Regions from separate parts of the Pyramidobacter sp. YE332 genome, predicted to be linked through region 1. Evidence: riboswitches for the same ligand, from Rfam matches in the RefSeq annotation. Region 1 holds a riboswitch; the other holds the start of a gene.

Region 1 (10,516 bases):
TCGCCTCGGGGCTCCTTCACAGCTTGGAGATGGGCGACAACGCCACGGCGGCGATGGTCACGCGCGGCCTTTCGGAGATTACCCGTTTGGGAGTCGCGCTGGGCGGCCGTCCCCAGACTTTTTCCGGCCTCGCCGGCATAGGCGATTTGATGGTCACGGCTTACAGCCGTCATTCGCGCAACTTCCGTCTGGGCGAGATGATCGGCCGCGGAATGACGCTGAACGAGGCCGCGGCCGCGCTTGGACAGGTGGCCGAAGGCGCTTATACCGTGAAGGCCGTCAAGGAACTCGCGGAAAAGTTCTCCGTCGAAATGCCGATCTCTTCCGCAGTCCATGAAGTACTTTACGGGCACCTCGATCTTGAAGACGCCTTGCGGAATTTGCTGACTCGCGATCCCAAACCGGAATAGCCCATTTTTTTAGCTTTACTCCATTTGACACAAAAGCTAACTCTTGCGCATATCAAAGACTTATTGTAAACTTTGGTCAATGACAAAAAAGCGAAGGAGGTGCAACAGAATGGCTGCGAAGGTTAATGTCGACGTCTGCGTCGGCTGCGGCGCGTGCGAAGGCGCTTGCCCCGTTGAGGCAATCACTCTTGAGGACGGCAAGTCTAAAGTCGATGAAGGCAAGTGCGTTGAGTGCGGTTCCTGCGTCAGCGCTTGCCCCGTTGAAGCAATCTCCCTGTAAGAAATATCGGGCCGTTCCCCAGCGGACGGCCTTATTTTTTTGCAAAAGAAGACCACCGGCATCGCCGGTGGTCTTCTTTTGCAATCAGAGGAGCCTCTCTCCCCTTTCGCTCCTGCAGGGTGGAAGGAGAGGCTCCGCAGAGACCATCTATTTTTTACCCTTCCGTCTGGCAAAAAGGGAGAGCGGCTTCTTCAAGAAAGCCAACTTTAAGGATCCCGTCGCGATATCTTCGGCAGGCAGGATCAGCGCGGAACTTTCCTCCGTTTCAAGGGACGCATTACCGTTTTCCGCCCCCGCAGGCACAAAAAGGTTCAGATTGACGTTGAATTTCCTTCCCAAGTCCCCCGCCAGCAAAAACAGCAGCCACGTTCCCGCGTAAAGAAGGACCAGCGAGGAATCCACGAGGATCGCCATGAGGCAGAGAATGCCCAGCAGCACACGCAGCGCCAGAGGATTGACCTTTTTCCCCCTCAATTTCGCCAGGCCCAGCACCGCCAGGATTCCCAGCGCCAGACACTCGAACAAGCGTTTGATCATCGATCTCACCTCATTAAAATTTTTCTCAACCGGCACGTGAAAACGCCTTTGTTCCGACCGTAAAAATTATACCAGCATTCAACCCCAAAGGACAACTTTCCCGCACGAGCATCTCCAGACCACAGGCCGGCCCTCGCAAAATTTTGCGAGGGCCGGCCTGCCCTTTGCGTCAGCGCCGCAAAGCGTCGACGCGATCAAGTTTCTCCCAGCAGGGAAGAGGCTCGAGGTCGATACGCCCCATGTGCCCGTAGGCGGCCAGACGGCGATATTGCGGCGTGCGCAGCTCCAGATCGCGGATGATCGCCGCGGGACGGAAATCGAAGTTGGCGCGCACCAGCTCGGTCAGCTGTTCCTCGTTGAGTTTAGAAGTCCCGAAAGTCTCCACGTGCACCGAAACGGGACGAGCCACGCCGATGGCGTAAGCCACCTGGATCTGACAACGCCTGGCCAGGCCGGCCGCGACGACGTTCTTGGCGGCGTAGCGGGCCATATACGCGCCCGAACGGTCCACTTTCGTCGGGTCCTTGCCGGAGAAAGCGCCGCCGCCGTGAGGCACCATGCCGCCGTACGTATCAACGATGATCTTGCGTCCCGTCAGCCCCGTGTCGGCCATCGGCCCCCCGAGGACGAAACGCCCCGTGGGATTGACGAGGACGCGAGGATTCTTCATCAATTCTTTGGGCATAACCGGTTCGATGACGTCCCGGGTGATCAAGTCGCGCAGCTCTTCCAGCGAAACCATGGGACTGTGCTGCGACGACACCACAATCGTGTCAGCCGCGACGGCAACGCCGTCGCGGTATTCCAGCGTGACCTGGGTCTTGCCGTCGGGACGCAGGCAATTCAGCGTACCGTCCTTGCGCACGGCCGTGAGACGGCGGGCCAGGCGCTGGGCCAGCGCAAACGGCATGGGGAGGAATTCGGGCGTCTCGTCGGTCGCGTAACCGATCATCATGCCCTGGTCGCCGGCGCCGATACGATCGATCTGGTCGTCGTCCATCTCCGACTCGCGGATTTCCATGGCTCTGTCAACGCCCATGGCGATGTCGCCGGACTGCTCGTCGATCTGCGTGAACACGGCGCAGGTCTCGCCGTCAAAACCGAATTTGGCACGGTTATAGCCTACGTCGAGCACCGCTTTGCGGGCGATGCCGGGAATGTCTACGTAGGCCTTCGTGGTGATCTCGCCGGCGACGATGATCGCCCCTGTGGCAACCAGCGTTTCGCAGGCCACACGGCTCATCGGGTCCTGCGCGAGGATTGCGTCGAGCACGCCGTCGGAAATCTGATCGGCCAGCTTGTCAGGATGCCCTTCGGTGACCGATTCCGAAGAGATAAGGATTTTTTCCGCCATTGCAGTACCTCCATAAAGTGAAATCGCCGTTCTCACGGGAGATAAAAAAGAGCCTCTCCGCGAGGAGAGACTCAAAAACAGCCGAGTGTGCTCCTCTCATCATCCGACCCGCAGCATTCTCGCTCCGGTCTCTGGTTTTGGCACCACACTCCCCGTACGGGCAGGTTGCCGGGCATCGTCGGGCCAGTCCCTCAGCCGCTCTTGATAAGAGTTTTACCGGTTCATTATACACAGCTCCATAAAGTTGTCAACCGAATAAAAGCGTACAAAAAGGGAGCCCGCGCCTCCTCGCAAGCTCCCTCACCTTGTTCCCGACGACGTAGGGCAGTACGCCCCCGGGGACGTCAAAAATTATTTGCAGACCATCTGCACAGCGCCGCGAAGAATCTCGATGCGGCTGCCGCCCGTTTCAATGACCAAAGTTTCCTCATCGGCCTCGAGCACCGTTCCCTTGACGCCGCCGATGGTCACGACGCGGTCGCCGGCCTTCACGCCCCGCTGCATCTCATCGTGCGCGCGCTTCCGTTTCTTTCCCGGGATCAGAATGAAGGCGTAATAGAAAAGGATCAGAACGCCGACATAGAGCAGCGTGTAGTACAGGCCCTTGCTTTCCATCGCGGGGCGGCCGTTTTATCTGCCGAGATAATCTTCGACGATGGAGACGAAGACCGCCGAACCTTTCCAGAACACGTCTTCGTCGACGTCGAAGTGGGGGTTGTGGTGCGGGCCGTCGGTGTGCTTTTCGTGGTTCGACGAGGACAGGAACATAAAAGCGCCGGGACGTTCCCTAAGGTAGAAGGCAAAATCCTCGCCGCCCATGTTCGGCGCTGGAATGGAAGTGACCACGCCGTCTCCGCCCAGCACCTTGACCGCCGCGCCAGCCGCCAACTTGGCCATTTCGTCGTCGTTCACCACCGGGGCCGCGCCCCAGATCATCTCGTACTTGCACTCGGCGCGGTACGACGTGGCGATGCCTGCGGCGATCTCGCCGATACGTTTGCCAAGATACTGACGCACCTCTTCTTCGAGCGCGCGCGTCGTCCCCTCGATCTCCACCTCGCCGGGAATGGCGTTGTAGGCGATGCCTCCATGGATCCGGCCGATGGTGACGACCGCCGCCTTGGTGGAAGGCACCTCGCGGGCGATGATCTCCTCCAGAGCCAGCACGATGTTGGACGCGACGACGATCGGATCGACGCCTTTCTCGGGCGTCGATCCGTGACAGCCCTTGCCCGTCACGTGCAGTATGAAATGGTCGTACGACGCCATGCAGCAACCGGGCGTCACGATCACCGTCCCCGCGGGGATATTCGGGTCGATGATGGTGCCGATATGCATGCCGAACACGGCGTCGACGTGGGGATTTTCCATCACGCCTTCCTTGAGCATGATCTGAGAGCCGGTGCAGGTCTCTTCGCCGGTCTGGAAGATCAGCTTGACCGTTCCCTTCAGGTCGGCTTTGTGCTCGTTCAGAACTTTGGCGGCGCCGAGAAGCATCGTGATGTGCGTGTCGTGGCCGCAGGCATGCATCCGTCCCTCGTGCCTGGAAGCGAAGGGCAGCCCCGTCGCCTCCGCGATAGGCAGACCGTCCATATCGGCGCGCAGGGCCACGACCTTGCCGGGCTTGCCGCCTTCGATCAGGGCGACGACGCCGGAATCGAGCGCGTTCTTCTTGTAAGGGATCCCCATCGCGTCGAGTTCCGCGCACAGCAGCGCCTGAGTTTCGGGAAGATCCTCGCCCAGCTCAGGGATCTGATGGAACCGGCGTCTCAGCGCCACAAGATCGTTTTGAAGCGATTGGCATTTCTCCCACATATTCAAGAGCTCCTTTCAGTCCATGACATCCATGTGATAAAAGAGAGGGCGAAAGACGGCATCGTCCCCGCCCTGACTCGATACAGAGGTTCGAATCTCACCTTTTTTGGATAGCTTCGATGAATCAGGCTTTCTTCTCCATCACGTAGAACGCGCGGGCGATGGCGATGCAGCCGAAGACCGCCGCGGGGATCGTAATGTAGGCCGGAGTTTTGACGAAGTAGATCAGCGCCAGAGGGATAGCGAGGCCGAAAACGGCGATCTTGGGATATTTGATCGCGAAGTTGCCGAAGGTACCGCCGAAGATCGCGCCGGCCGCGTACTTGACGAAAGCGTCGGAAACGACCTTGGGCAGCGCGGCGACGACGGACGCGCCGATGAACGCGGCCAGGAGGACGGCGATCAGATTGGTGACGATGGAGCCGCAGATGCCCAGCGTCGAGACCACTTCGGCCTGGAGCGTGCCGGGCTCGGTGTGCGTGGCGTCGAGCGCCTGAGCGGCGCAGGGCACGCGCATGTTGCCGATGTTGCCGGAAAGGAACACGAGATAAGACCCGGAAAGGCCGATCACGGAATAATAGGAAATCGGTTCGACGAAATAGAACGCGCCAAAGGATGCGGCCACAAGCCCCCAGGCCTTCAGCACCACGTCGAGGCTGGGCCAGCAGTTATAAGCGCTGCACAGCCACAAAACGGGCAAAAAACTCATGGCGGCGGCGAGAAGATTCGTCGGCGTACCGATACGGATACAACCTTTTTTCCACTGAGCGTTCAGATCCATAGAAAAAACCTCCTTCATCCATCCTGATTACATCATGACGACGTCGTGGATCACGGCGCACGCCATGCCGAAGAGCATGGCGATGCCGAGCGCGTATTCGGTGAGCTTGGGATGCTTCGGCACGACGCACTTCACCAGGAAGACCATCGCCACGGCTCCGGTCAGCGCGGCGAGCATGTTGCCCGTGCCGCGGCGGATCTCGTTGCTGCACAGATAGCCGAAGACGCCCAGAGAGGCCGCGCCGCCGATCGCGGCCAGCCATTTCGTGTCGCCGCCGCCCATTTTTTCGCGGAGTTTTTCCAGATAAGGAGCGAAGAGCCCGCTGACGAGGAGCCAACCGCAGCCGTTCAGGGCCATCGCGAACCAGGTCACGGCCATGACCTGCAGCGTGAAATTCTCCTTGCCCAGCCCGCTGCCGGCCGCCTCGGCCGCCAGAGTAGCCGCCGTCAGCTCGGTCGGAGCCGCGCCGATGATGGACAGACGCAGCCAGGCCATAGGCGAACCGATCGTCGCCATCAGACCGACCATGACGATGAAGACGCCGATGGCGGGACCGATGGCCGAGATCAGTCCGACGCGGAACGCCGTCTTGGTGATTTCCGGACTGATCTGCGCCTCGCGGGCCGTCCGCTTGGCCAGACGGGTGAACAGCAGCGACTGAACCAGCGACACCACGACGGTGACGGCGCAGAGGGCCCAGACCATGGGCTGGTTGCCAATTCTCATAACTTCCTGCAAAGACTCCATGAAAACCGTACCTCCTCGAAAATGATCGCCATAAGATGGACCAGAACAACGTTCCGGCCTTTTCGATAAAGCCCCGCGTCAGCTCTTCTCCTTCAGCGCTCACCGCCGACGTTGTTTTCATCATAAATATTTCTTTCACAAACATCAATGTTCTTAAAAGACAAAAAACAAGGATATTTTTTCATAGCGTCGATCTGAGTTCTTTTTTTATATCAGTTTTTCAAATTACAACAAATTAATACCGATAAAAATAGCCACAGGAGACTATTTTCATGCTCCTGTGGCTTATTTTGTATTCAAGAGACAAGATCGCACCGACATTTTACCATCATGCGGCCATGAGGATCGGCCGTTTCCGTTACGCCTTTTTGTGCATGCGGTACAGCTTCAAAGCTATCATCACGTTGAGTCGATCGCCGCTTTTGGACGGATCGATGCCGAGGAGATCGCAGATCTTCCGCCAACGGTACTTGAGCGTGTTATAGTGAACGTCCATCGCCATGGCCGCGTCTTTCAAGTTCCAATTGCAGCTCACCGTCGTCTGAAGCGTATCCAGCAGCGTGGCGCCGGCAGGCCGTTCATCGCTCAGGAGCGGCCCCAGATAACGCTCCATGAAGCTGCAGCCCTCGGAAGTACCGGCTACGCCATACAGCAGTTTATAGACCCCCATTTCCGACCACGATGCGATGACGTTGCCGCCCGTGCTGCGACGCAGAAGTTCAAGTCCCTGCTGGGCCTGGCGGTAACTTTCGGGACAGTCGAAGACGTTGTTGCACGGATCGCCCACGCCGACTGTCACCGTAAAACCGGTTTCGGTCTGGATCACCTTCATCATATCGACCAGCGTGCGCCGCAGCAGGTCGTTAAAGAATCCTCCCCCGTTTTCGTCGCCCGAAGGAAAGATAAAGACGATCGAGTCGCTCATCTCCGCATAGGGATATTTTCCGCCGTTAAGACGCGCCAGGAACGACCGGGCGATCGCATAGATACGCGACTTGCTGTTTTCGATGGCGTTCACGCCCTGGCCGCCGGAAATGGCGCGGGTCAGGCAGCTCTTGTAGTTGTCGATATCGACGATGACCACGCGCTGAGGACCTTCAAGGTTCCAGTTGAAACTCTTGGCTCGATTCCAAGCCTCCTGCTCCATGCGGATGTTACGGGTGATCAGGTCCTGCACGAATTCGTTGCGATAACGCGATTCCACCTGATGCCGAACCTCGCGGCGCTGAAAGTACAGGAGCAGCGCGCCCTTGGCCTGATTGATCGGGATCTCCGACCAGCGGTCTTTGAGCTTTTCGGCGTCGGCGTCGAAAATGAGGTGTCCCAAAAGCCGGCCGTTGAGCATCACGTCCTCGTGGGGATAAAGATTCAGCACGTCCTTGAGCGGAAGCGTATCCAACGCCGCCGGCAGTTGCGGCGAATCGGAGAAAATGTACTTTCTGTCCGTCGCGAGATCCACGAAGGCCAGATCCACGTGCGTGAATTCGCAGAGCACCTGCATGATTTCCTCGATCTCCGCCGCCCGCACGCTGAGGCCGAAAAAGGTGTGGCGAACTTTTTCGGAGTATTTGAGCAGGCGCGCCTGGTCGTGAATGATCAGCGACTGCACCGGGTGAATGATGGCGGCAAAGGGGACGGAAATGGGAATGTCGATGATGGGGAATTTATGCTGGTCGGCCAGGTCGAGCACCGACTGGGGAACCTGTTTGATGTAGCGTTCGGTCTTGATGCCGATGCAGGTGGCCTGACGTTCGATCAGTTCGCGGACGAGCGCGAGCAGCTGTTCTTCCGTCTGAAAAGCGTAAGCCAGCGTGAGCACGCACTCGCCGCCGCGGATCCATTTCCACGAGTCGGGGGCTTCGATAAAGGTCGTGGTGGAAATTTCCCGGTCGAGCCCGCCAAATCCCGCCAGCACATGAAACCCTTGAAAGACTCCAGGGCCAACGTTTCCCGCACAGTTGTCGTCATCGCTCAAGATCTCCTTATGCATTTCGAACTTGCGAACTTCATGCAAAGTATAGTACTATTATAGAGTTGAATTTTAAAGGTATCGTTTTCGCTCGTCATAAAGGGACGTCTGTTTTTGTTTTGCCGCCTTTGCGGCGGAAAAGCAGCGCGTCCTCTGCCGATAAGGACGAGTGTTTCAATTCTACATGAAAATTCTCTGAAGGCAAATTTGAGGAGGCTTCCCAGAAATTATGACTCTGCTCAAAAGTAAAATCCCGGCGTTTTTCGCGTTCGCCGCCGTTTGCCTTTGTCCCCCAGCGTGGGCGCTTTCGCAGAAGGAGTTCATGGATCTTTGTCTGAACGGCGACGCGCTGCAGGTCGCATCGGCCCTGAAAGACGAAGGGATCTCCGTCGGCAAAGCCGACGCCAAAGGCAACACGCCGCTGATGATGGCCGCCCAGGCCAAAGGCAAGGCCGCCGATCCCGACAAAATCAGGCTGCTCGTCAACGCCGGAAGCAACGTCAACGCCGCCAACAAAGAGAGGATGCGCGCGCTGGCCGCCGCCGCCCAGGACAGCGACAATCCCGAGATTATCGTCGCCCTGGCCGCGGCCGGAGCCGAGCTGGAAGAACGCGGCTCCCGCGGCTGGACGCCGCTCGGTCTCGCGGCGATGCGCAATCCCAATCCCGAGATCGCCGCGGCGCTGATCGACCTCGGCGCCGATCTCGCCGCCGCGGATAACTCCGGCGCCACCCCGTTCATGCTGGCCGCGCGGGCCGGCAACGCCTACGAAGTTCTGATCACGCTGCTTGACGAAGGCGCCGATCCCACCGTGACCGGCGCCAACAAAAGACGGCCTGGAGTTACATAGAAAGCGGCAAAAAATACACTCCCGAACAATTGGCCACGCTCAAAGAGCGCACGCAGCAAAAGAATGCTCCCGCCCCCATGACGCCGGAACGCTTCGCCAAACTCTGCCGCCGCGGTCTGGCACGACGCGTCGGTCTTTACCTCGAGGCCCGCACCGACCCGAACGCTCCCGTCGATGGCCTGACGCCGCTGATGTGGGCCGCGCAGTACAACGCGCACCCCGACGTCGTCGGTGTTCTCATGAAGTGGGGGGCCCGCGAGAACGCCCGCGACGACCGCGGGCGCACCGCGCTGATCCTGGCCGCCTCGACGAACGGCAATCCGAAAGTCCTTTCCGAGCTTCTCGTTCACGGAGCCCGCGTCGATTACCGCGACGTCGACGGCAAGACCGCCTTCGATTACGCCCAGGCCAATCCGGCGTTCGCCGCCGAGGATCTGCTGCTCCTTTCCTCCATCGCCGCAAGCGTAAACGAAGCGGAAGAGCGCGGCATCCAGATCGGTGCCGAGCGTCAGAAAAGCGTCGGCGGCCCCGCGGACAATCCGCGGATCGTGCCGCTCTATAAAAAATAGCCGACGAGCAGAACGAGATCCTTCGCCTCACGACAGCCGCCGTCGAGTTGCGGAAAAAAGCCGACCTCGCCGCCCAGACGGCCGAAAACGCCCAAAAACGGCTCCAGACCGGCCGCGAACTGTCGGAGCAGCAGAAAAGCCTGATCCAGCAGCTCACCGACAACATCGCGGAACTCAAGGCCAGCCAGCGGCAAGAGCTGGAACTGAGCCGCGGGGACATCGACACGCTGACGGCGTTGTGGCAGAGCGAAATGCAGAAGAACCTCAAACTGATCGAAGAAAACAGGCTGGACTTCCAAAAGCGGAAAGGCGAAATCGACGCGCTCGCCGCTCGCCTGCAGGCCGCCGAAGCGCGATCGAACCGGTTGGCCGAAGAGAAAGCGGCCGCCGAAGCTGATTTCGGCAAAGAACGCGCCGAGACGGAGAACAATTTGGCGGCGGTCAAGTCCCATCTCGAAGAAGCATACAGAAACGAAGTGGAGCGACTGAACGCCCAAATCCGCGTCGGCGAGGAAAAAAGCCACCAGGCCGTTCAATATCAAAGCGTGGCCCTGTCCCAGCACCGACAGGAAGTTATCGACCTGAAATCTCGCCAGGCTCGCCTGCTTGAAGAAAACGCCCTGAAATACGAACAGCAACTGGCCGAGCTTAAAAATCGGCACGCCAAAGAACTGCAAGAAGTTACGCTGCAAAACGAACAGAAGCTTGACGCGAAAATCCGGGAAACCGTCGCCACCATGGAAGAACGACAACGGAACGCGCTCCTCCAGGAACAGAGCCGTCACGCCGTGGCGCTGGGCGAGCAGCAAAAGCGCCTTGAAGAAGCCCACGAGGCTCAAATCTCGGCGTTGAGCCGCCAGAAAGACGAAGAACTCCACGAGAAAATGGAAGCTGCCCTGCAGGAGAACTCCGCCTTGAAAAAGCAGTTCGACGAGACGCTGGTCGTGCTGAACGCCAGCCTGCGGAAGGAACGCGAGATCTCCGCCGCTCTGGAAGCCGAGCTGAACTCGCAGAAAGACAAAGCCGCCCAAGATCTGGCCGAAGTTCAGGCCCGTCTGGACAGCCGTGAGAAACAGTTGCACGCCGAACTGAACGAAAAGCTGACAGCGCAGGACACTCAGCTCAAAGCCGCGTTCGAGATCGAAAAAGCCCGTCTGGAGACCGCTCATCGTCAGGAAATGTTCGATGCCGTTTCCAAGTTGGA
Region 2 (10,516 bases), 1.1 Mb from region 1:
AAGGGATACGCGTCGAGGGCGCGCTGCGCGCCGAGGCGCAACGGCGCCATGACGCGATCGGTGTAGCATTGACAAGGCTGCAGGTCGAGCACGACGCCAAGGCGGGCGAGTCGTTCGCGCAGGTCTTTGGGACAGCAGATCACGTGCACGAAGCGATACGGCAGTCGCGGCCGTCCCTCTTCCCCGATGACGCGTTCCACGGCGCCGGCGGCCTGTTCGACGGCCGCGTCGCCGATCATGTGCGCCTGCACCTGAATGCCGCGGCGGTGAGCCGCGCGGATCAGCCGATCAAGCTCTTCGTCGGTGTGATTGGGTACGCCGCGGCTCCCGGGCATGTCGTCGAAGGGCTCGCGCATGGCGCAGGTGTGTCCGCCCAGCGTGCCGTCCATGAAGATCTTCAGGCCGCCGTACATGATCTGATCGTTGCCGATGCCGGAGCGGAAGGTGAACTCCGGCAGCCGGTCGTGATAGCAGATCACGCGCACGGGCAGTTTGCCCCGCTCGTACAGATTCTGCCAGGTGAAGATTTCCTCGCCGAGAGCGTATTTGGGCGCGTCGCAGGCATGCCCGCACGTGACGCCCCGAGAGGCCATGCACAGCGCGGCTTCCTCCATCGCGTCCGTAAGCTTTTGCGGCGTCTCGTATTCCGCTGCCACCGCTTCGATGATGGGAGCTGCGCCGCCTTCGGTCATGACGCCGGTGACTTCGCCCCTTTCGTCGCTCAGCACGTAAGGATCGGCGCTGTTCCACAGGCCGCTTTCCTTCATGGCGCGGGTGTTGGCGATGTGGCGATGGCCGCAGTAACGGCTCATCACGACGGGATGGTCGAAGTTGAAAGAGTCAAGCCATTCCCGCGTCGGCGGCGTCGTGTCGGCCCAGGCCATCTCGTTGAAGTTAATGGCGCGGATCCATGCGCCGGGCTTGAGCTGCGCCGCTTTTTTGCGAAGCATCTCGCCGGCTTCCGCAAGAGATTTGACCGACAGCAGGTCGACGTAGAGACGTTGACGGGCAAAAGCGGTCAGATGCAGATGCCCGTCGCTCATGCCGGGCATGACCATGTTGGCGCCATAATCCTCCACGTCTGCGCCGGGACAGGCAGCGCGAGCGCTGGCCCAATCGCCCACGTAAACGAAACGACCGTTCTCGACTGCCGTCGCCTCGGCCCAAGGGCGGTCTTTGCATCCCGTCCAGATCTTGCCGCGAATCACAAGGCTTTTCATATTCTGCGCCCCGCCTTTCCTTCGATTTTCTGTTTTGGTCCTGCAGAAAACGCATACGAATTTCAGCCGACATCACATAAGCAATCGACGCAAAATTCTGTCTCGTCGGATATTTATTATAATTCAGTATTGTATACGTCTTTGCGTTTTTTCATCTGCCCAAAATCACTCATTTGTTCCCATCCGATGAGACAAAATTACAGCAATAAAATGCAAAAATCGTATTTTGCAAAAATTTAGCTGCGATATATCTCGAAAAATCCGCACAGAAACGGCTCGCGGCGATGTGGTGTATAATTGTGAAGATCGTTCCGACAGCGACGGGAGTCAACGGCCGACCGTCCATTCAGCCCAGCTTGCAGGAGGCTCTGAAAATGAAAGAACCGGAAGCTTACGCCCCGACTGCCGCGGATTTCGTCTACCGACATCTGCGCGCCCAGATCTTCGCCAAAAAGCGCCAGCCCGGCGACCGGCTCACCGAGGAGGCGATCGCCCAGGAGCTCGACGTCAGCCGCACGCCCGTGCGCGAGGCGATCCGCCGCCTCACCGCCGAGGGATTGGCGACGCTGATCCCCAACGCCGGCGCCCGTCTGGCCAATCCGACCAAGAAAGAAATCATGGATACCTACGAGCTGCGCGAATATTTGGAGTGTCTGGCGGCGCGCAAGGCGGCTCTCAACATCACGGGCGCGCAGGCGAACACGCTTCAGCAGACGATCGACGAAGAAGAGCAGATTTTCGCCGCCCGCAATTTCGAGGCCTATCTCGACGTGAACAACCGTTTTCACCGCACGCTGGCGGAGTGTTCCGGCAACGCCGTGCTGGCGGAGTTCGTCGGCAATCTGCTGGCGCGCACCTGCGTGTACATGATCTTTTACGATTCGTTCTTCGACATGAGCACCAACCCCAGTCTCGACGAGCACCGCGCCCTGCTCAAGGCGCTGCTGGCGCACGACTCCGACAAGGCGGAGCAGCTCATGAAAGTCCATTTGATGCTGTCGGCCACGTCGCTGAAAAGCAACGAAGGACTGCGCGTTCGCAGCGAATAAACGTAGACCGCCATGAAGAGGACGCGCTACCTTGGAAGGATCGCTCAACCGGTTTTATCGTCTCCGTTAACAGAGTTACCGTTATCTAAACATCAAAGATACAGTTCCGTCGAAAATATGCTATGCTGAACGTACGCAGCTGGAGCCGCAAGGAGAAGAGCCGTAGAAATGCTCGTTCAGGATGCGACGCCTGATCCAAATGGAAGGGAGCGATTTTCATGAGACTGACGTTTTTGGGACATGCCTGTTTTGATCTGTGCGACGGAAAATACCACGTGCTCACCGATCCCTATCTGAGTGGCAACGACCTTGCCGCCGCGAGAGCCGGCGAAGTTCCCGCCGACTTCATCCTCGTCAGCCACTGTCACGGCGACCATCTCGGCGACACGCTGGACATCGCCCGGCGCACGGGGGCGACGGTGGTCGGCGTGGCCGAGCTGCGCGGCATGCTGACGGAGGCGGGGCTGAAAAACTGTCTCGGCAACATCGGCGGCTGGGGGCCGATGCCGTTCGGGCGCGTCAAGCTGCTTCAGGCGATCCACGGCAGCGGCCTGCCGGGAGCGCTGGCCTGCGGCTTTCTGATCGAGATGGGCGGCAAAAAAGTTTATTTCGCCGGCGACACGGCTTTTTACGGCGACATGGCGCTGCTGGCCGAGGAAAAACTGGACGCGGCGCTGCTGCCGATCGGCGATTTCTACACGATGGGGCCGGACGACGCGGCCCGCGCGGCCCGCGCCATCGGCGCGAAGATCACCGTGCCCATGCATTACGACACGTTCCCGGCCATCAGGCAGGATCCGCAGGCGTTCAAGGCGCTCTGCGAGCCGGCCAGCAGGGTCGCGGTGCTGCGGCCCGGCGAATCTCTCGAGCTGTAAACTCTTCCGCGAAAACGTTCTGTCGGCCGGATCCGCGGCGCTCTCTTGCGCTTCGCGGAAGATTGTGTTATCATACCCGTCAATCAAACAGCGCAACTTTTATCAAGAGTCAGGGGAGAGAGTCAGCTCGATGATCCTGCACCAACCTGCCCGCACGGGGAAAGGTGGTCCTGCTGACAGCGATGAGGGGAAGCCTCAAAGAGGGATTTGAGCCGCCTTGCCATCGCAGGGCGGCTTTTTCGTTCTTCCCGGCACGACGCGCGCTTTTCAGGAAGGTGAAATCATGATCCAGCTCCGCGGCATCAAAAAAATCTATCGCGCGCCCGACGGCCGTTCCGTCGAGGCGCTGTCGGGCATCGACCTGGACATCGCCGACGGCGAGATCTTCGGCATCATCGGCCTCTCGGGCGCGGGCAAATCGACGCTGCTGCGCACGATCAACCGCCTCGAAGAACCCAGCGGCGGACAGGTCGCCATCGACGGGCAGGAGATCACGGCGCTCGACGCGGGCGGACTGCGGCTGGCGCGGCGCAAGATCGGCATGATCTTTCAGCACTTCAACCTGCTGGCCTCGCGAACGGTGGCGGGCAACATCGCCTTTCCGCTGGAACTGGAAGGCTGGAAGCCGAAAGACATCAAAGACCGCGTCGCCGAAATGCTCGACGTCGTCGAGCTTTCCGACAAGGCCGGCAGTTACCCGTCGCAGCTTTCTGGCGGGCAGAAGCAGCGCGTCGCCATCGCCCGCGCGCTGGCGAACCGGCCGCACGTGCTGCTCTCCGACGAGGCCACCAGCGCTCTCGATCCCCGCACCACCAAATCGATCCTCGGCCTGCTGGCCGGCATCAACCGTCTCATGGGGCTGACGATCGTCGTCGTCACCCACGAGATGAACGTCATCCGCGAGATCTGCTCGCGCGTGGCCATCATCGAGTCGGGGCGCATCGTCGAGCAGGGAACGGTGAAAGAAATATTCCTGAACCCGCGCTCGAAAACGGCGCGCGAGTTCCTCGCCAAACTGCCGCGCACCGGCTACGACGAAGGCGCGGGACTGCCCCGCGAGAGCGGCAAGCCGGTGGCGGTGCTGACCTTCGACGGCTCGGCGGCGGAAGCGCCCCTGATCTCGCAGACGATCAAGGCCACGGGGGCCGACGTCAACATTCTCGCCGGCGCTATCGACAGCCTCTACGTGTCGCGCGTCGGCACCCTCACGGTGCAGTTCGGCGGCGCGCCGCAGGTGATCGCCGCGGCGATGGACATGATCCGCGCCCATAACGTGCAGGTGGAGGTGGTCTGGAATGGCTAAAATCTTCGACCTATTGGCCGGACCGACGCTGCAGACGCTCTACATGGTCGGCCTGTCGAGTCTGTTCGCGATCCTGCTGGGGCTGCCGCTGGGCATCGCCCTCACGCTGACCGAAAAGGGCGGCCTGTGCGAAAGCCGCTTTGCCGGCAAAGCGCTCGACGTCTTCGTCAACGTCTTTCGCTCCTTCCCGTTCATCATCCTCATGATCATCCTCTTCCCGCTCTCGCGGCTGATCGTGGGCACCACCATCGGCACCACGGCCGCCATCGTGCCGCTGTCGATCTCGGCCGCGCCGTTCGTGGGGCGCGTCGTGCAGAGCGCCCTCAAGGAAGTGGACCGCGGCGTGATCGAAGCCGCGCAGGCCATGGGCGCCGACGTCAGGACCATCGTCCTGAAAGTGATGATTCCCGAAGCGCTGCCCTCGCTGGCCGCGGGCGCGACGCTGACGGTCATCGCCATCGTCGGCAGCTCCGCCATGGCCGGGGCCATCGGCGGCGGCGGGCTGGGCGACGTGGCCATCCGCTACGGCTTCCACCGCTTCCGCAGCGACGTGCTGATCGCCGCCGTCGTCGTTATTATCGCCATTGTTCAAGGGATCCAATGGCTCGGTAATAAAATCGTCCGGAATCTGAGCCGGAATCGATAATTTATTTTTCGGGAGGTTTTGCTGCAATGAAAAAAATCTGTGTTCTCGCTCTTACCGTTTCTCTGTGCTTCGCCGGCGCGTCCTTCGCCGGCACGCTGCGCGTCGGCGCCACGCCCACGCCTCACGCCGAGATCCTCGCCCAGGTCAGGGACGACCTCAAAGCCCAGGGCGTCGACCTGCAGATCGTGGAGTTCACCGACTACGTCACGCCCAACCTGGCGCTCAGCGACGGCGAACTCGACGCCAACTACTTCCAGCACCTGCCCTACCTGCAGAGCTTCTGCAAAGACCGCGGCCTCGATCTGGCCTCCGCCGCCACCATCCACGTAGAACCCATGGGGCTGTTCTCGAAGAAGTTCGCCACGCTCGAAGGGCTCAAAGACGGCGCGCTCATCGCCGTCCCCAACGATCCCACCAACTGCGGGCGCGCCCTGCTGCTGCTCCAGTCCGCCGGACTGATCAGGCTGGCGGCGGACAGCGGTCTCACCGCCACCGAGCTGGACGTCGAAGAGAACAAACACGGCTTCAAGTTCCGTTCGCTCGAGGCGGCCCAGCTGCCGCGCTCGCTCGACGACGTGGACGCGGCCGTGATCAACGGCAACTACGCACTGCCCGCCGGTTTCAACCCCGCCAAGGACGCCCTGCTCGTCGAAGGCGCCGATTCGCCCTACGCCAACGTCATCGCCGTCAAGGCCGGCAACGAGAACAACGCCGACGTGCAGGCGCTGATCAAAGCCCTGCAGAGCGACAAAGTTTCCAAGTACATCCTCGGCGCCTACGCCGGCGGCGTACTGCCCGCGTTCGGCGGCCCCGCCAAGTAGAAAAAAGGCAAACTGTTTTTTCGGCCATGCTGTTCCGCATCTTGCAGATCGGCATGGCTGCTTGTTTTCCGCCGCCTCAGCGCAAAAATGTTCCACGTGGAACATTTTTGAAAAAGCGCCCGCGACAGTCTGCCGTACTGCGCTGATGATGGAATACGAGGCGCGGCGTTTTCAATGACGCCTTTTCATTGAAAATCGGTATCACAGAATCGAGCGGCAGTATTAAAGAGAGACGCGCCGAGTGCGGCGCGTCTCCTTTTATGGGGGGGACAAAACGCGTCCGGCATGGGAAGTTATGGAGATCTTCTCCATCCACAACTTTTATTTTAAGAGTTTAAAATAAAATCTTGCCTCTGACCCTTCATCACGTCACTTGAATCAAATAAGACAAAGCACATCATGTTTCTCTCGGAGAAGAAGGGAATGGGGATCTGATTCGTCAGAAATAAAAGTCTCAAATTCAGTTTTCATCGCGTCACGCCGCAACTATAATTTATTCTGTATGCACGGAGCGTTTTCCCGTCTCATGGAATGAGGCATTTTGGCTCAAAACTATCATTTCTTAATTTTATTATTTTTTATAGCAATTTTTCCTTGCGCGCCGCTTGGTAATCTGATCGCTCCATGATAGAATTAAATTAGTTAATCACAAAGAAATACTTTCAAGGCTGTCTTCTTCATTTTCAAAAGATCGGTTTTTCTCTTTTGGAAGGATTCTCCGATCACGGGCAAAGGAGGTCGGGCGGAAATGAACGCTGAAACGAAAATCACAGATGTCATCGCAAACGAAAATTTCAAGGGATATGGCCATCTCCTTTTTCCCGGGCGTCTGAGCGAATCCGACAAAAAACGCACGCTGGCGCAGATCGCGCCGCTGTTCCCCTATCATAGGCATTTGAGCGTCGACGTCACGTTGAACGTCCTCAACTCCATGCTCGCGCGGGAAAAGAACGGCGAGAAGATCTTCTACGACCTTTATTCCGACGAAGAGAAAGGCAGGGATCCGGCCAAGGCGGAGACGGGGCTGTTCTCTTTCCGCGGCGTCAAAAAAGCGCCGTTTGCCGTTATCTGCGCGGGAGGCAGCTTCCAATATGTCGCGTCGCTCCACGAGAGCCTGCCGCACGCGCTGGAGCTGAGCCGCATGGGATTCAACGCCTTTACGCTCCACTATCGGACCGAAAGTCTCGAAGCCGCCTGCGAAGATCTGGCGGCGGCGATCACGCAGATCTTCGCCCATGCGGAAGAGCTCAACGTCGGCACGGAGTGTTATTCGCTCTGGGGCAGCTCGGTCGGCGCCCATATCGCCGCCTATCTGGCCTCGTACGGGCCGCACGGTTTCGGCGGCGCGCAGCTGCCGCGCCCCGGCACGCTGGTGCTGCAGTACACCGGGCACACCAATCACACCCGCCGGGAACCGCCCACCTACGTCTGCGTGGGCGAAAACGATCCCGTCTGCGACTGGCGGGTGATGAAAAAGCGTCTCGACGCGCTGGCGGCCTGCGGCATCGACACGGAATTCCACAAGTACCCGCATCTCGGACACGGCTTCGGCCTCGGCATCGGCACGGAAGCCGAGGGCTGGATCGCCAGCGCCGCCGCGTTCTGGAAGCGCCATCTGCCCCGGCGGATGCTGCGCGTGCTCAGCCGCTTCGAAGCCGCGGCCGTCTGATCGGCGACAAAAAAATCCGGCGCTCCTGTCGTGCGGGAGCGCCGGATTTTTTTGTCGCCGGAAATTTCTTCGGTTCACGAATCGAGGATACTTTTTCGCAGTCGGGCGGCGGCTTTCTGAAGGACGCCGCGAAACGCCTCGAACTGCGGCACCACGGAATTTTTCGCGCCGCCGATGGCCAACACCGCCATGACCGTCCCATCGGGGTTCAGGATCGGCGCCGCCGCTTCGGCGGTTTCCGGCACCAACTCTTCGACGCTGACGGCATAACGCTTCTCTCTGATCTTCTCGATCTCCGCCAGCAGCTCTTTGGAGCCGGTGATCGTCGCGGACGTGTAGCTTTTCGGCTCGGAATAGACGATGTACTTCTGCAGCGGCTCGGGCGCGAAAGCCAACAGCGCCTTGCCCGCCGCGCCGGCGTGCAGGTCGAACAGCTTCGCGCGACGGCCCGCGAGCGCGGGCGCGTCTTCGGGCAAAGACGCGGCGACGCTGAGACCGCTGAACCCGTCGAGCGTGCACAGAGACACGCTTTGCCCGGTCTGATTGCACAACGCCTTCAGCAGATCCTGGGACTGGTTGACCAACGCCAGACGAAGCGCCCAGCCGTTCGACTGGCCGAGCAGCTTGTAACCGATCCGATAGCCCTGCGTCCTCTTGTCCTGCGCGACCCAGCCGTTCTCTTCCATTCCTGACAGAAAACGCTGGACCGTGCTCTTGGGAATACCCGTCCGCATCCCCAGCTCGCGGACGCCGAGCTCGCCGCCGTCGGCGAGCAGCGTCTCGATGAGCGCCATGATGTTGCGCGTAGAATTCATGGAACCTGCTCCTCTCTCGCTCTGAAAATTGCTGTGAACATTCTATGATTTCTATGATCAAAATATAGCATTTCGCAGACATAACTGTCAAGCGCGCCGCAGGAGCTTTTCAGCGTCGGGCAGCCGACGTGCGGCAAAGATTTTTACATTATAGAACTTTTGGGAGCGATTTCCATAAGATATATCAATTTCTGTCCCTTTTTCAACATTATGCGCATCTTACGAAAATATAAAAATGAAAAATCCGTTTAAAAGGAGCGACGGTTGAAGCGGTTTTTATTCGTCGTGATTCCGTGGCGGCAGGATCGCGAAGCGCACTTCGCCGCCGATCTCGCGCGCCGGTTCGGCGGCGCTGGGCATGGAGGCGCGCAGCGTCTGCCCCTGCCAGTCGATGATCCAGTCCGTCGAGGCGCCGAGGAACGCGCGCGAGACCAGCGTTCCGACCAGCGGACCGTCTTCCGCGATGGCGATCTGGTCGGGGCGGAGCAGCTCGCGCTTCCCTTCCAGGATCACGGGGAACGCGTCGCCGATAAAATCGGCGGCGAAATCGCTGCGCGGCGAAAAATAGACTTCTTCGGGCGTGCCCACCTGCATGAGCCGCCCTCCCTGCATCAGCGCCACGCGGTCGGAGATCGACAGCGCTTCCTCCTGGTCGTGCGTGACGTACAGCGCCGTGATGCCGAACGCCTTTTGCAGCGAACGGATCTCGGCGCGCATGCGCACGCGCAGCCGCGCGTCGAGACTCGAGAGCGGTTCGTCGAGCAGCAGCACCCGCGGGCTGAGGATCAGCGCCCGGGCGAGAGCCACGCGCTGCTGCTGGCCGCCCGACAGTTCCTGCACGCGCGCCCTTTGATAGCCGTCCAGACCGACGCGCTCCAACATTTCCGCCGCGCGCCGCAGCCGCTCCGCGCGGGGCGTTCCGCGCACGCGCAGGCCGTAGGCGACGTTTTCCTCCACGCTCAGGTGCGGAAACAGCGCGTGACTCTGAAACACGGTCGCCGTAGGACGTTTCTCCGGCGGCAGCGCCGAAACGTCGCGCCCGTCGAGCATGACGCGCCCCGAATCGGGAAACAGGAATCCGCCGGCGATCTGCAGCGTCGTCGTCTTGCCGCAGCCCGAAGGTCCCAGCAGCGTCAGCAGTTCGCTTTTTTCCAGCGCCAGCGTCAAACCGTCGAGAGCTTTCGCTTCGCCGTAACTGAACGACACGTTCTCGAATGAAAGCATTCAACCTCTCCTTTCGCTGATTTTCCAGGCCAGCGCGTTGACCGCCAAAATCGCCGCGATCAGCAGCGAGGCCATCGCCGAGGCGTCGCCGTACTTGCCGCTGTTGATCGACTCGAACAGCTCCACCGCCGCCACGCGCGCGTAGGGGCTGACCAGGAAGATGATCGGCCCCGTACTGGTCATGGCGGCGCTGAAAGCGTTGATGAACGACACCAGCATAAACGGACGCAGCAGCGGCAGTAGCATGTCGCGCAGCACGCGCCCCTGGCCGCCGCCGAGGTCGCGCACGGCCAGTTCCAGCTCGGGATTGATTTGAGCCAATCCCGCCTGCGCCGACCACGTCGACGGCGAAAGCTGGCGGAACAGGCAGTTCATGGCGATCAAAAAGCCGGCGGGAACCTCCCACGGTAGCGACGACGACACCAGCAGATAACCCACGCCGAAAAACGTTCCCGGCACGAGGTAGGGCAGTTCGATCAGCACGCGCGCGCCGCGCCGCAGCGCCTCGGGGGCGCGGTCCAGCAGCCGCGCCAGCGCCGCTCCCAGCACCGCGCCGCCCAGCCCCGCCGCAACGGAACAGGCCAGGCTGCGCGCGAAACCGTTGCCGCTGAAGTTCCACAGGCTGCGCAGATGCGCCGTCGTCAGCGTGAAGTCGGCTCCCCACGTCTTTGTGACGCTGCCGGCGAAGATCAGGCCGTAGACCGCCGTTTCCAGAGCGACGAACCCCCACGCCGCCGCTTCCGGCAGCCAGCCGGACGGGCCGCGCAGGCGCAGCGAGCGCGTTCCCGCCAGCCGCAGCGAAAAGTTCCGCCCGCGCGCCTCGCGCCGCACCGCCAACAGCAGCAGCGACGGCAGCACCAGCAGCGCGTTCATGGCGCAGGCCAGCGGGAAATC

What was found. A riboswitch is a leader RNA that binds a small molecule or an ion and turns the genes downstream of it on or off. The one in region 1 is predicted to bind S-adenosylmethionine.
Region 2: linked by a shared signal. The riboswitch ahead of RAH42_RS01225 (ATP-binding cassette domain-containing protein) and the one ahead of metK (methionine adenosyltransferase) in region 1 are both predicted to bind S-adenosylmethionine.

What each region holds. Positions count from the first base shown of each region.
Region 1 is NZ_CP133038.1:1,309,734-1,320,249, forward strand. It holds gene RAH42_RS06120 (NAD(P)H-dependent glycerol-3-phosphate dehydrogenase) at 1-410, shown strand, start outside; gene RAH42_RS06125 (4Fe-4S binding protein) at 520-690, shown strand; gene RAH42_RS06130 (hypothetical protein) at 838-1,227, opposite strand; gene metK (methionine adenosyltransferase) at 1,397-2,581, opposite strand; SAM riboswitch class I at 2,675-2,792, opposite strand; gene yajC (preprotein translocase subunit YajC) at 2,933-3,196, opposite strand; gene RAH42_RS06145 (M20 family metallopeptidase) at 3,212-4,396, opposite strand; gene RAH42_RS06150 (hypothetical protein) at 4,521-5,177, opposite strand; gene RAH42_RS06155 (DUF5058 family protein) at 5,205-5,924, opposite strand; gene RAH42_RS06160 (PucR family transcriptional regulator ligand-binding domain-containing protein) at 6,283-7,914, opposite strand; gene RAH42_RS06165 (ankyrin repeat domain-containing protein) at 8,216-8,743, shown strand; gene RAH42_RS06170 (ankyrin repeat domain-containing protein) at 8,773-9,312, shown strand; gene RAH42_RS06175 (hypothetical protein) at 9,300-10,190, opposite strand; gene RAH42_RS06180 (hypothetical protein) at 10,197-10,516, shown strand, end outside.
Region 2 is NZ_CP133038.1:251,480-261,995, forward strand. It holds gene RAH42_RS01210 (amidohydrolase) at 1-1,220, opposite strand, end outside; gene RAH42_RS01215 (GntR family transcriptional regulator) at 1,595-2,269, shown strand; gene RAH42_RS01220 (metal-dependent hydrolase) at 2,488-3,144, shown strand; SAM riboswitch class I at 3,241-3,333, shown strand; gene RAH42_RS01225 (ATP-binding cassette domain-containing protein) at 3,428-4,447, shown strand; gene RAH42_RS01230 (methionine ABC transporter permease) at 4,440-5,093, shown strand; gene RAH42_RS01235 (MetQ/NlpA family ABC transporter substrate-binding protein) at 5,120-5,914, shown strand; gene RAH42_RS01240 (alpha/beta hydrolase) at 6,663-7,583, shown strand; gene RAH42_RS01245 (IclR family transcriptional regulator) at 7,658-8,398, opposite strand; gene RAH42_RS01250 (ABC transporter ATP-binding protein) at 8,675-9,622, opposite strand; gene RAH42_RS01255 (iron ABC transporter permease) at 9,623-10,516, opposite strand, start outside.